One region of the Shewanella acanthi genome, then DNA from elsewhere that is predicted to be linked to it. Evidence: riboswitches for the same ligand, from Rfam matches in the RefSeq annotation. Region 1 holds a riboswitch; the other holds the start of a gene.
What was found. Region 1 has a riboswitch for lysine ahead of lysC (lysine-sensitive aspartokinase 3). Riboswitches for the same ligand answer to the same signal wherever they lie in the genome.
Positions count from the first base shown of each region.

Region 1 (4,214 bases):
GTTTTTTATTGAAACTTATCAGTAAACCTTAGATTAGTCTTCTAAGTTACCGCAGAAACGGTAGCCTTCGCCGTGGATGGTGGCGATGATTTCTGGCGTATCTGGCAGGCTTTCGAAGTGCTTACGGATACGGCGAATAGTCACGTCAACGGTACGGTCGTGTGGCTTTAACTCACGGCCTGTCATTTTCATTAACAGATCAGCACGGGTTAAGATCTTGCCTGGGTTCTCAACAAAGTGCAGCATCGCGCGGAATTCGCTGCGTGGCAGTTTGTAAGATTCACCCTGTGGGCTCACCAGTGAACGGCTGTTGATCTCAAGACTCCAATCGTTGAAACGGTAGTGTTCCACTGAGCTCTTTTCTTCAGCTTCAGTGCCAGCACTGTTTACGCGGGTCAGCAGGTTACGTGCACGAATGGTTAGCTCGCGTGGGTTGAATGGCTTGGTAATATAATCGTCCGCACCAATTTCAAGTCCTAGAATCTTATCGACTTCATTGTCACGGCCAGTGAGGAAAATCAGACCAATGTTGTTGATTTCACGTAGTTCACGCGCCAACAACAGACCGTTTTTACCTGGCAGGTTAATGTCCATAACCACGAGGTTGATTTTGTTTTCCTGCATAGCCTTATGCATTTCTGCGCCATCATTGGCTTCAGTTACCACATACCCTTCTGCCTCGAAAATACTTCTCAGCGTGTTACGGGTAACGGCTTCATCTTCAACGATCAGAATGTGCGGATTTTGCATATTAATTACCTAATTTTTAACCAATTTTATTCTAACCATAAGAACCACTTACATCGGATCCTTAAATTCATAAAAAGTTGATACTTCCTTTAACTGCTTAGTGCTTCTTAAGGAATAATCTATACGGCGACACGTCAGGATGTATATAAAGTGTTCGTTTAAAGTGTAATACGATTTAAACGCAACAAGTATCAACTTCGATAAGCAATAGTTATAGATAGTTCCTTAACTATTGTTTTTTTTAAAATGTTTAATGATAAATCAAATGTAGAACACATTTTAAAAGATGTCTGGCCTGCTTTTGCTATTTAAGTAAATAAAAGTCACTTTGAGAAATGAACATTAAGCAATCTATGATGGGAATTGCTCAAGTTGACCAGTACTACATTGTACTCGTTTTAGGCATTTGTTAACAAATGAAATGTTAACAAATTTTCGGATCTAGCGCTCATTTTGTATATTTTTTGTCTTAGTGGCTGATTAATATAACTAATGTATTCATGGTTGTTGTGAGCTAGTTCACACCACTTTGGATTTTTTAGCCATTCTGCTACACTTGCGGGGTGCATTTTTAGACTAATCAGCCGATGGAACCTATGACTCTAGATTTGTGGCAGCATTATCAAACGCCGTTGTTTTTGCTAACTCAAGCATTATCTTCCGATTTTTCTTTTGCTGTAATCACCGCTCAAAACCCCGCTTCAGAACTTCTCACTCCTTCTCAAAATCGCTTACTTGATCGCCAGCTGTTACGAGATATCGAAACTCTGGGTTGTCCTTATCGTGCTATGGTGGGCGCCGCCCCCGATTTATCCCATATGGAGAAAAGCTGGGCTGTGATGATAGACCGTATGCAGGCGTTGCAGTTGGGCAGAAAATTCAACCAATATGCTATTTATATGGTTGAAAAAGGAGTGTTGAGTTTAGTGCCTTGTACGCTGCAAAATCATGATGAAGTCAGATTAGGAAAATTTACCGATCATGTTCGTATGGTTTACGAACTGCCTGATTTGAGTCACTAATTTTTAGCCAGCGTTTACATGAATTTTCGTTGTATAAAATAAGCCCAACTTTGGGCTTAATTTTTTTATTTTACTCAAATTTTTTTGCCCTATTAATTTCCACATAGCGGCCCTTTTACCTTCATCTAAAAGTTAATTTTTCGATTGGTTAACATTTATGTTGACTTCAAAAAGCCTTACTAATTGTTTTTAAATGAAAATATTTAAATTGTTTACTCAATGTGAAAATTGCATTGACTTAGAGTGGGGTTTATTGCTACTTTTTCCGCTCCTTTCCGGCGGGAAGGAACAGAAGAGGAGCGTTAACTAGGTAGTCAGTCTGAGGAGCACAAACTCCAGCGACGATTGATGAGGGAGATTAACGCCGAGGCATACACATGGTTGCTGCATGTTGATGTCGGTCGGTCAGGCTGAATCCTGACGATTGTCACCTGTATTTGGTGGAGAGCTTCTGGTGACGATTGCTGTTTCCCTTCTTTGGGGTGCGTATCATTGAGCACCAGGCTCTTCGAACGAAGTTAGTTCGGAGCGTAATCATGTTAGTTAATCAATCTTTAAGTTTTATTGTTGTGACTTCTGCCTTTGCCGCGGAGGTTCGCTAATGTCTCTTGTTGTTTCTAAATTTGGTGGTACTTCAGTCGCTGACTACGGTGCAATGAACCGTTGTGCGGAAATTGTATTAGGCAATCCAGCGTGTCGTTTAGTGGTGGTCAGCGCATCAAGCGGAGTAACCAACCTGTTAGTGGAATTGACCCAAGAGTCGATCACTGACGATGCCCGTCTGCAACGCCTAAAACAAATCGCCCAAATTCAGTACGCTATCTTAGACAAATTAGGTCGTCCGAACGATGTTGCTGCCGCGCTGGATAAATTATTAAGCCGTATGGCGGTACTCAGCGAAGCCTTAGTTTCAGAGCGCAGCAAAGCGACCATGGACGAGCTGTTATCCCTAGGTGAGCAATGTTCATCTGCGCTGTTTGCGGCAGTACTGCGTGAAAAGGGCGCTAATTCAAGTGCGTTCGATGTGCGCCGCGTATTGCGTACCGACAGCCATTTTGGCCGCGCCGAGCCACAGGTTGAGCAAATTGCCGCCCTTGCAGGCGAGCATTTACAGCCTCTGCTTGCTGAACAAATTATCGTAACTCAAGGTTTTATTGGTGCCGACGAACAAGGGCAAACAACGACCTTAGGTCGTGGTGGTAGCGATTACTCAGCGGCGTTATTAGCCGAAGCCTTACGAGCCACTGCGGTAGAAATTTGGACTGACGTTGCGGGTATCTACACCACTGACCCACGTCTAGCGCCTAATGCTCATCCGATTGCTGAAATCAGCTTTAACGAAGCGGCAGAGATGGCAACCTTCGGTGCCAAAGTATTGCACCCTGCGACCATCCTTCCTGCTGTACGTCAACAGATCCAAGTGTTTGTTGGTTCGAGTAAAGAACCTGAAAAGGGTGGTACTTGGATCCGCCATGCGGTTGAAGATGCGCCGGTATTCCGTGCAGTCGCTCTGCGCCGCGATCAAACACTACTTAACTTGCACAGCCTGCAAATGCTACATGCCCAGGGCTTCCTGGCAGAGACCTTTGCAACGTTAGCACGACACAAGATCAGTGTGGACTTAATTACCACTTCAGAAGTTAACGTCTCGTTGACGTTAGACAAAACCGGTTCAGACTCTAGCGGTCAGGGCCTGCTGAGTGAAGCACTTTTGCAGGAGTTGTCGCAGCATTGCCGCGTGCGTGTTGAAGATGGTTTAGCACTTGTGGCGATTATCGGTAATCGCATCGCAACGACTGCGGGAATCTGTCGCCGCGTGTTTGAAGTCTTAGAGCCACATAACGTGCGTATGATCTGCCAAGGTGCGAGCCCACACAACCTGTGTGTGTTAGTTGCAGAATCAGAGGCTGCGCAAGTGGTTAAAGCCCTGCACGAAAACCTATTCGAAGGTTAATCCCATGCAGCCAACTTCAGCGACCTTAAAGATTGGTGAGCTTGCCGCAGGACAAGCGCTAACCCTACCAATATACACCTTTAAACCGAGTGATAATGCGTCAAAGGGACCTAAAGTGTATATCCAGGCCAATGTTCATGGCGCTGAAGTCCAAGGCAATGCGGTGATTTTCCAATTAATGAAGCAGCTTGAGCGCTGTGAGATTCTTGGGGAAATCACCCTAGTGCCGCTGGCTAACCCTTTAGGTATCAATCAAAAGAGTGGCGAGTTTACCCTAGGGCGTTTCGACCCCATCACTGGGGCTAACTGGAATAGGGAATACTTAAACCACGATATTGATATTGCCTGCTGGTTTAAAGCGCATGCCAAGCTTAATGATAATGAGCTGCTCCAAGCTTTTCGCAGCACCTTAGTTGAGGCTTGTCAGCAGCGGTTACACCATCCATGGGGAATCACAACGGGGCATCGCCTCGCGGTAAATCTGCAGG
Region 1 covers NZ_CP080413.1:587,123-591,336, forward strand. The annotation lists gene arcA (two-component system response regulator ArcA) at 34-750, opposite strand; gene K0H61_RS02505 (DUF3293 domain-containing protein) at 1,338-1,772, shown strand; lysine riboswitch at 2,057-2,231, shown strand; gene lysC (lysine-sensitive aspartokinase 3) at 2,374-3,726, shown strand; gene K0H61_RS02515 (succinylglutamate desuccinylase/aspartoacylase family protein) at 3,731-4,214, shown strand, end outside.

Region 2 (4,214 bases), 740 kb from region 1:
GAAATCAAAGTAGAAGGCAACAGCGTGCAAGTAGCCCGCGAAATCGATGGCGGTATGCAGACCCTAAGCCTGCCACTGCCTGCGGTAGTGACGACTGATTTGCGCTTAAACGAACCTCGTTATGCTTCTCTACCTAATATCATGAAGGCAAAGAAGAAGCCGCTAGACGTGCTAACTGTTGCTGATTTGGGTGTGACCTTAAAGGCCCACCAAACCGTGTTGAAGGTGACTCCACCTGCCGAGCGTAAGGCTGGCATCATGGTAACGTCGGTAGCTGAGCTGGTTGAAAAGTTAAAAAATGAAGCGAAGGTGATCTAATGGCCATTTTAGTATTAGCTGAACACGATAATGCGGCTCTTAAACTCGATACTGCTAAGGTTGTTTCTGCAGCATTAGCTATCGGTGGCGATGTGCATGTTTTAGTTGTAGGTCATCAATGTGGTGCGGTAGTTGAAGCTGCGCAAGCCATTCAAGGTGTTAGCCAAGTATTAGTGGCTGATCACAGTGTTTATGTTGCGCAACTTGCTGAGAATACATCTAAATTACTGACTGATTTAGCGCCTGCTTACAGCCACATTCTGGCTGCAGCTTCAAGTGTGGGTAAAGACACGCTGCCACGCGTTGCGGCGCTGTTAGATGTAGCCCAAATTTCTGAAGTGATTAGCGTTGTTGATGCAGACACTTTTGTGCGTCCAATTTATGCGGGTAACGCATTAGCGACAGTGCAAAGCCTTGATGCCATTAAAGTGATGACAGTGCGTGCAAGTGCATTCGATGCTGCGGCAAATGGTAACAGCGCTGCTGTGACTGCCGTTGATAAAGTCTTCGAAGCAAAAACTCAGTTCGTGTCGCAATCATTAACCGTATCTGCTCGTCCAGAATTAGGTAATGCTGGCGTTATCGTTTCCGGTGGTCGTGGCATGGGCAGTGGTGAAAACTTTGCCCTGTTAGAGCAGCTTGCAGATAAATTAGGCGCAGCTGTGGGTGCATCACGCGCTGCGGTTGACGCAGGTTTTGTGCCGAACGATCTGCAAGTGGGTCAAACCGGTAAGATTGTGGCGCCAGATCTTTATATCGCTGTCGGTATTTCGGGTGCTATTCAGCACTTAGCGGGTATGAAGGACTCTAAAGTCATTGTGGCTATTAACAAAGATCCAGAAGCGCCCATTTTCCAAGTGGCGGATTACGGTCTTGAAGCTGACTTGTTTGAAGCGGTACCTGAGTTAATCGCAACTCTAGGTTGATTTTCTTCGCGATCTAAGTCACAGTAAGCGGCTTTGCGGTAGCACTGCAAAGCCGCTTATGTTTTTATGTGCCTCACGCCCGCTTTGGGCGTTCTTAGAAGTAGAGGCGCGCCAAATATCAGTAATAATCAGTAGGGTGATACCGTTGATCGATTATGAAAGGATTTGGTGCCGAAGTGGTTCGATTTATCACGATCGACTGCTGGGGTTGTATCTAATAGGTGCAACACTGCCATAGTATTTTCTGATACGGACATCAGAATTAGTTACTATGGAGCGCTACTGATAGGACAGGTGACCTAGGTATTTTATATCCTTTCCCCACCAGTTCAGTCGCCCTCCATTCGTATTTTTGACGAAGAAATAATCAATGACTGTAGTAAGTTATGCCGATTCGGCACTCTCTTTGCTGCCGCCTGTGGTAGCGATTGTTTTAGCGATCTTGACGCGCAGGGTCCTCTTATCCCTTGGCCTTGGGATTTTAATTGGGGTGTTATTACTCAATCAATTCTCACCGATTGCCAGTGGTGAATTTTTATTATCGAGTATTAAGGGACTGTTCTGGTCTGAAGATGGTTTAAATACGTGGAATCTTTACATTCTTGGTTTCTTGATTGTACTGGGAATGATCACCGCGCTCATTACTGTGAGTGGCAGTGCCCGAGCCTTTGCCGATTGGGCTCGCCTGCATATTCGCAATAAACGTGATGCAAAACTGTTAACCATGTTCCTCGGCTGCGTGGTATTTATTGACGATTATTTCAATAGCTTAGTGGTGGGTTCTGTTGCGCGTCCTGTGACGGACCGTTACTACATTTCCCGCGCTAAACTCGCTTACTTACTGGATTCAACCGCAGCACCTGTGTGTGTAATTTCGCCAGTGTCGAGCTGGGGCGCGTATATTATTGCGCTAATTGGCGGCATTTTAACGGCCCACGGTTTTACCGATTCAGGTCATTTGAGTGTGTTCATTCAAATGATCCCAATGAATTTTTACGCCATCTTCGCCCTGTTATTACTGCTATGCGTGGCCTTTATGGGGCTGGATATTGGTCCGATGCGTGAGCATGAATTAAATGCGCAGCGTGGCAACTTGTATGATGAAAATAAGGGGCTACCACCTGGCGCTAACGCAGATTTACCCGAAGCTGACACAGGTAAAATTCTTGGTTTATTCTTACCAATCACAGTGTTAGTTGTGGCTACGTTGTACTTTATGGTGAGTAGCGGTGCGCAGGTATTAGCCTCTGAAGGCGTGGCTTTTAATATTATTTCAGCCTTTGAAAAGACAGATGTAAGTTCATCCTTGTTTTTCGGCGCTTTAGTCGGTCTTGCGGTGACTTTAGTTTTAAATATTATTCAAGGCGTTGAAAAGTCACTGGTATTTAAAGGTGTAGTACACGGCGCTCGTTCCATGTTACCAGCTATCTACATCCTGTTGTTTGCTTGGACCATTGCGGGGGTAATTGGCCAGTTAGAGACAGGTAAGTTTATGGCTAGTCTTGCGACAGGGAATATTCCCTTCGCGTTTTTACCTGCAATGATGTTTGTTCTGGCGGGATTAACGGCCTTTTCGACTGGCACCAGTTGGGGCACCTTCGGCATTATGTTGCCCATTGCCGCCGATATGGCGATGGGGAGCCACACTGGCATGATGTTGCCGATGTTGGCCTCAGTATTAGCAGGTGCGGTATTTGGTGACCACTGTTCTCCAATTTCCGATACCACGATTCTGTCGTCAACCGGTGCAAGTTGTCACCACATCGACCACGTAGTGACTCAGTTGCCCTATGCTGTGATTGTGGCGTTGATCAGCATGGTAGGTTATGTGGTGCTTGGTTTTACCGAGTCTGTCAGTGCTGGCCTGATGACTTGTAGTGTGCTGTTCATCCTGAGTATTGTGTGGCTTAGGATAAAGAGTCGAGCGAAGTAAGCGAAACTTACAAATAAAAACAGCCAGCATATTGCTGGCTGTTTTTTTATGGCGAATTGATTCGAATCAATTCGCCATTTACCTCAAGTGCGTTACCTGATTTACAGGGCTTGTGTTAATCCACGGCGTTTTAGCAGTGCATCTGTGGTTGGCTCTTGGCCACGGAAGTTTTGGTAGGCTTCCATTGGCGCAATGCTGTTACCCACTTCTCGGATGTTTTTACGGTATTTCATGCCGATTTCACGGTTCAGACCGCCTTGGGTTTGCACGTAGGCAAAGGCGTCGGCCGCGAGGATTTCACTCCACATGTAAGCGTAATAACTTGCTGAATAACCGCCTGGGAAGGCGTGGGCAAAGTAAGTTGACTTATAACGTGGTGGTACGGCATCGATATTCAAACCGTGTTTTTTCAGCGCATTAGCTTCGAAGGTGGCAACATCTTGCAGAGGTGCATCGGCGCTGAGTGAGTGCCATTCCATATCAACCAGTGCCGCAGCCATGTATTCTAAGGTGTCAAACCCTTGGTTAAAGCTGCCTGATTTCAATAGCTTTTGCAGCAATTCATCGGGGATCGCTTCACCCGTTTCGTAGTGCTTCGCGTAGTTTGCTAACACTTGAGGATGCGCAGCCCAGTCTTCTTCAAAAGTCGATGGGAATTCGACAAAGTCACGGGAAACTGAAGTACCAGCTAAGCTTGGGTAGGTCACCTTAGAGAACATACCGTGGGTGCCGTGGCCCATTTCATGGAACATAGTTGTGACTTCACGGAAGCTGACGAAGGTCGGTTGGCCCTCAGGCGCTTTCTTAATGTTCATCACATTGAGCACGACAGGCTTAGTGCCTTCGAGATTCGATTGGCCAACGAAAGAGCTCATCCATGCGCCACCACGTTTACCTTCACGGGCAAAGTAGTCGGCATAGAAAATCGCCATGCTGCTGCCATCGGCATCGAACATTTCGTAGGCTTTCACGTCTGGGTGATAAACCGGTAAATCAGGACGTGGTTTTAAGGTTACGCCATAGAGTTCTTTAAGGGT
Region 2 covers NZ_CP080413.1:1,322,831-1,327,044, forward strand. The annotation lists gene K0H61_RS05950 (electron transfer flavoprotein subunit beta/FixA family protein) at 1-318, shown strand, start outside; gene K0H61_RS05955 (electron transfer flavoprotein subunit alpha/FixB family protein) at 318-1,244, shown strand; lysine riboswitch at 1,338-1,534, shown strand; gene K0H61_RS05960 (Na+/H+ antiporter NhaC family protein) at 1,615-3,177, shown strand; gene K0H61_RS05965 (M3 family metallopeptidase) at 3,279-4,214, opposite strand, start outside.
Region 2: another riboswitch for lysine. It lies ahead of K0H61_RS05960 (Na+/H+ antiporter NhaC family protein); the one in region 1 lies ahead of lysC (lysine-sensitive aspartokinase 3).